2 regions of the Phyllobacterium sp. 22552 genome follow, and region 2 is predicted to be linked to the other one. Evidence: predicted binding sites of a transcription regulator. Region 2 holds the regulator's gene; the other holds the start of a gene.
What was found. Region 2 encodes LexA, which represses DNA repair genes until DNA is damaged. Its sites were predicted from a motif close to TGTTCNNNNTGTGTTCNG; they were not measured.
Positions count from the first base shown of each region.

Region 1 (3,149 bases), on a different contig from region 2:
GTCTATATGGTGGTTGAGAAAGCGATCAACCCGCGCGGCAACCTTGTCGCGAGCCGGGCCAGTGAGCTGCTCATCAGCCAGCAATACGGCGCGCGGCTTGAGCGCTTGCTCTCCGGATACAACGGAAGCAATAGTCGCACCGATCCAGCGCAGCGTCCCATCTGACGCCAAAGCAAAATCGCCATTGGCGGATGCCGAAAACCGCTCAGCGCGATTTTCGAACTCTGCCGCCAGCGCTTTTTGCGCTGCAGCTTTGATCGCCTTGGCGTCCGCTCCATCATCTTGAGCATCCGCAGTGAAACGGAACCCGTCTAATCGTCCAACATGGTGCCCCTCGACAACAACGTCCCCGGCAGGGCTAATTTCGGCTTCTAGCATTGTATTCTCTCTCAGGCGCCTCATAAGCACGCTTGTCCTGCGGTCTACGAAGCGTTTCGTCAACCGTTCATGCAGTGCATCGGATAATCTGTCCTCAATTTCACGCGTCTTTTCTTGCCAATGTGCCTGATCTGCCAGCCAACCGGGTCGATGAGACACAAATGTCCACGTTCTGATCTGGGCTATACGCCGCGAAAGAGCGTCGATATCGCCATCAATGGAATCAGCGCGCCGAACCTCTTCTGCCATATAATTTTCGTTCACATGACCTTTTTCAACAAGATCAGTATATACGGACGCAATGATGTCAGCGTGTTGCGCCGGTGCAATCTTGCGATAATCCGGCAAGGCGCAGGCGTCCCATAAAAGTGCTACACGTTCGGGCGCATTTGCGAGTGGAGCAATATCGGGATCACGCGAAAGAAACTCCAAAGCTTGCTGGTCAACCGCCGGAAGAGCTCTGGTCAGACCATCAATCGGTGCCGGAGTGTCAATGGAGCGCTTCAGCGCATCGAGGCTGGAATAGTCAAAACGAGCACTCCGCCACTGCAAAATCTTCACTGCATCGAAAGCATGGGATTCAACACGTTGAACAAGCGCTTCGGAGAAACCTGACACATGGCCCGTCACGCCAAATGTTCCGTCACGCAAATGGCGCCCGGCTCGCCCGGCTATCTGACCGATTTCTGCCGGTGAAAGATCGCGGAACTGATATCCATCAAATTTCCGGTCCTGTGCAAACGCAACGTGGTCCACGTCGAGATTGAGCCCCATGCCAATGGCATCGGTTGCCACCAGATAGTCCACATCCCCGGACTGATAAAGCTCCACCTGCTTGTTTCTCGTTCGTGGGCTTAGCGTTCCCATGACCACCGCAGCGCCACCATTCTGCCGCCGGATCAATTCCGCGATTGAATAGACTTCTTCCGCCGCGAAAGCCACAATCGCCGTGCGCGGTGGCAGGCGGGTAATCTTTTTCGAACCGGAATAGGCGAGATTGGACAATCTTGGCCGTGTAACCACGGATATGCCCGGCAAAAGCTTCTCTAGAATGCCACGCATCGTTGCAGCGCCCAGGAGGATTGTTTCCTGACGCCCGCGGAGATGCAGAATGCGATCCGTGAAAATGTGGCCACGCTCAAGATCGTTGGCAAGCTGAACTTCGTCAATGGCAACAAAATCCATATCCGTATGGCGCGGCATGGCCTCTACGGTGCAAACTGAATAACGGGCGCCAGGCGGACTGATTTTTTCTTCGCCGGTAATCAGCGCGACATTGGCAATGCCTGCTCGCTCCACGACACGATTATAAACCTCGCGCGCCAAAAGCCGCAGCGGCAAACCGATCATACCGGATCGGTGCGCGAGCAGGCGCTCAATCGCAAGATGAGTCTTGCCAGTGTTTGTGGGCCCCAAAACTGCCGTAACATCGCGGCCAGTCAGTGTGAGAGGCAGTTCGGTCTTGGGCATAAGGTTCATCAACTACAATCCAGTACCGCCCAAATGAGCAAACCAAAGTTTGGCGTTCATCCAAACAGCATTCTCAGCATCTACAGAACGTAAGTGGCTCAATCCAGATAAACAATCATTAATCGATTCACGGAATATACCGTTAAGAAATAGAACGCGAGCAGAACGAATCGGCTACGAATCAGCTTTAGGCTCATATTCCCGATTTGTTCACGGCGATATATAGATTTTTTCCAAGCATAATCACTACATGCTGAATCACTCAACTTGTTGGAGGCCCACATCGCGCAAAAAAATTAACTTTTGCGCATCGCCGCGAATTATCAGTTTTTACCAAGAGTCAAGCACCTCTGCCGACTGTATTCTCCAGCCGGCAGAGCGCCTGCAGTAAAAACGGTCTTAGCTCAGATATTGTCCGCCATTGGCTGAGAGCGTTGAGCCGGTTATGAAACCGGATTCGTCTGAGGCCAGGAAAACAACACAGCGCGCCACCTCTTCAGGCTCGCCAAGACGACCGACCGGAATCTGCGGGATGATGCGCTCGTTTAAAACCTTTTCATCAATTGCACGCACCATTTCCGTTCCGATGTAACCGGGACAGATCGCATTGACAGTAATGCCAGCCCGTGCACCCTCTTGTGCCAGTGCCTTTGTAAATCCTATATCGCCCGCCTTGGCAGCCGAATAATTGACCTGTCCAGCCTGACCCTTTTGCCCGTTGATCGACGATATGTTGATGATGCGTCCAAATTTGCGGTCTCTCATCCCCGTCCAGAGCGGATGAGTCATATTAAACAGGCCATTCAGATTGGTATTGATGACATCCGTCCACTGCCCTGGTGTGAGCTTGTGAAACATAGCGTCGCGCGTGATACCGGCGTTATTTACGAGCACCGAAATGGGTCCCAGATCGGCCTCCACCTTGGCAATACCGGCTGTACATTCTTCGTAACTCGACACATCCCATTTATAGGTCGCTATACCGGTTTCATCACTGAATTTTTTTGCCGCTTCATCATTGCTTGCATAGCTTGCTGCGACTTTGTAGCCTGCATCTTTCAAAGCGATGCTGATTGCAGCACCAATACCGCGCGTACCACCGGTTACGATAGCTGTTTTTGTCATGTTTCCCCTCCCTGAAATAATCTCTCGTAAATGCAGTCAATAAATCACAAGTGTGAAGTGCACGACGCACCGCAGAAACGCCGACCCCGCTAAGCGCAGAGCCGGCAAAATTTGGTTTATTCCTTGATGCGTTCGACGCAGAGAGCGACGCCCATACCGCCGCCAATGCAAAGTGT
Region 1 covers NZ_JBQENG010000004.1:568,689-571,837, reverse strand. Annotated here, with positions in the region: gene ACTJI9_RS12995 (helicase-related protein) at 1-1,857, opposite strand, end outside; gene ACTJI9_RS12990 (beta-ketoacyl-ACP reductase) at 2,248-2,973, opposite strand; gene ACTJI9_RS12985 (acetyl-CoA C-acetyltransferase) at 3,090-3,149, opposite strand, start outside.
Region 1: the regulator LexA is predicted to act here: its motif matches at 2,045-2,062, upstream of ACTJI9_RS12995 (helicase-related protein).

Region 2 (3,149 bases):
AGCTGGTGGTCACGCTACCATTTGAGACGAGGCCTACGGAAACAGACAAGTGCCAAGGCCGGCATATGGTTGTTTCCATCAAAAGCAACGGCCTATATTGGCGGCATTGCCATGACCTCGCTGGTTGCTGGCGGAGCAAGCTCGATCTTTGCTGCCTATCATTTCAATAATACCGCTCCTTTTGGCCTTGTCGGAAATGCCTTGGCGCTACCAATTGTCTCAATTCTCGTGATGCCCTTCGCAGTGCTTGGCCTGCTCGCCATGCCTTTTGACCTCGATTGGCTTCCGTTTAAAATCATGGGATGGGGCATCGAGATTGTTATCGCCATAGCAAAAGCCGTAGCGTCGCATTCACCAAGTGGAAATCTTGGGCTGATGTCCGAAACTTCGCTTATTCTTATGGCGATAGGGCTTTTGCTTCTTCTATTTCTTTCAACGTGGTTGCGCCTGCTTGCCTTGCCATTGGTAGCATTGGCAATTGGTTTGACGGGACGGGCATCCTATCCTGCGATTATGGTCTCAGAAGACGGAAAACTGGTCGCGTTAAGAACGGACGACGACCATCTGGCGATCAATAAACAAGCAGGCAGCGCCTTCAGCCTCGATAATTGGCAGTTGGGGTATAGGGCCGGGCAGATCATTAAGCCGGCAATGAAAGGCGAGGTTGCAAGCGGCGCTCAATTCGAATGTGCCGATAAGCTTTGCACTGCCCGGGAGCCAGGAGGATTAATCGTTGCCTATACCGATGATGCAACAAGAACAGCAGATGCATGCCTAGAAGGGGATATCATCATTTTGGCTTTTGCCGCGAAGGCTCCAAATTGTCCAAATGCTGGAAAATTGTTGCTTTCATCGCAAATGCTGGCGCTCAAAGGCGCTGCGGAGATCAGGTTTGATGCTCCACAATCTGACTCTGTCAAAGCCGATTCCACACCAGTTGGCACCGATTTGGCAAAACAAGAGCTTTCTCAACGCCTGAATTCGGTTGATATAAAGTATGCGATTGGCACGCCCAATCGCCCTTGGAATAATTACCGCATCTATTCCCGCGCCGCGCGCAATCTTGAAGAGCGGCAACTATCCAAGAAACCACCGGATACAAGCAATAAAATGTAGTTCGGCGTTTATGGTAGTCCCAAACATTTTTCGCTAGCTGCTATTCTGTGGCTGTTCGAATGGAGCCTACGAATAAAAGCACACCGTCCAGCGAAGTATAAACGCCATCAATATCTGCGTATCAGACCGACCAGCTTGCCCTGTACCTGAACGCGGTCCGGTCCAAAGATGCGGGTTTCATAGGCGGGGTTTGCTGCTTCGAGAGCAATGGATGCACCTTTTCGGCGAAAACGCTTCAAGGTTGCTTCTTCATCATCCACGAGTGCCACAACGATTTCACCGGGGCTCGCGGTATCTCCGCGCTTGATAACAACAGTGTCGCCGTCAAAAATACCCGCTTCGATCATGGAGTCACCTTTGACCTCAAGCGCATAATGCTCACCGCTGCCGATCATATCGGGCGGGAGATTGAGCATGTGAGTCTGGTTTTGAATTGCAGCGATCGGCACACCGGCAGCGATACGTCCCATAACAGGAATGCTGATCATGTTGGCAGCAACAATATCGGCAGTGCTTGCTTGCGGGCGAGGCGGCGCAACATTTCGTCCCAAACTGCCTTCAATAACGCTCGGAGAAAATTTGCGTTGCGCGTTCAGACCCGGCGCAATTGAGTCGGGCAGGCGAAGCACTTCCAGCGCCCGTGCCCTATTTGCTAGCCGACGAATAAATCCTCGCTCCTCCAGTGCGGTAATCAGGCGATGAATGCCGGATTTGGATGCGAGATCAAGTGCATCCTTCATTTCATCAAAAGAAGGGGGAATGCCCGTTTCCTTCAACCGTTCATGTATGAAGAGCAGAAGTTCATGTTGTTTGCGCGTCAGCATAGGGGCGATCCTTAAGTGTGGAATCGGAAAAACAAAACCAGAACAAACACTATATGTTCCAGTTGTGTTCCACAAGGATTAATATCTGGTATAAACCAGCCCTATATGCCCATTTACTCTGAAAATCAGATGGAATGACGCAAAATATAAGCCTATCCGCTTATCGGAGGACCGCTCGACTGGCGTACTGTGAGTTCCACGGGCCATAATTCATGAATATTGTCCACAGGTTCGCCATCAAGGACGCGCACGAGCATTTCAGCGATTCTCGTGGCGGCGGAGCGCATTGATGATCGCGTGGTGGTCATGGATGGAACCATGTTGCTGGCATTGAGATATGGAAAGACATCGTCATGGGTGATGAGCGATACTTGTTTGCCCAACTGATAACCCTTGTTGCGAACTGCACGTGACACGCCCAAAGCGGTCATCATGGATCCTGCAATGATTGCTGTCGGTCGCGGAGTGCATGAAAGCAGGCGCTGTGTTTCGCGAAAGCCGATTTCATCGGAGAAGTAGTCATGCACGATGAAGCGTGGGTCGATTTCGACGCCGCGTTCGCTTAGCGCTTGGCGATATCCGAGCTCGCGATGCTCAGAGAACGTAAACCCTCTTAACCCGTCAATCATGGCTATATGCCGATGTCCAAGGTCGAGGAGGTGGCTTGCCGCCTGATAGAATGCGCCCTGATTGTCGATATCCAGCCAGGCATGGGGCCTGTCTATGTTCGTACGGCCATGCAGAACAAAGGGAAAGTTTGCATCGATCAGCATGGATACGCGCTCATCGACCAAAACAGGTCCGGAGACGATGATCGCATCAACCCGTTTGCTCGAAATCAGGCGCTTATAGACCGAAATCTCGTCATTATCGACAATGGGACTGAGCAGAAAATCAATCTCGTCCCGGGAAAGGCGCTCCGCCAAGCCGGCAAGAAATTCCGCGGTATGAGGCCCAAATCGCTGGCTGGAATCTGCGGGGATAACCAGACCGATAGCACCGACACGGCCCATGGCTAGACGTCGGGCATTTGCATTTGCGCTATAGCCAAATTTCAATGCCGCTTTATTGACGCGCTCGCGCGTAGCCTCATTCACTTCCGGATAACCGTTCAGCGCGCGGCTAACGGTCGTCTGGGAGAGGTTGAGCTTTTCAGCGAGTTCTTTCAGCTTCATGCCGGACGGTCCAAAACTGTATTCCTATCTGCGT
Region 2 covers NZ_JBQENG010000006.1:207,261-210,409, reverse strand. Annotated here, with positions in the region: gene ACTJI9_RS15695 (ComEC/Rec2 family competence protein) at 1-1,116, shown strand, start outside; gene lexA (transcriptional repressor LexA) at 1,224-1,940, opposite strand; gene ACTJI9_RS15685 (substrate-binding domain-containing protein) at 2,093-3,115, opposite strand.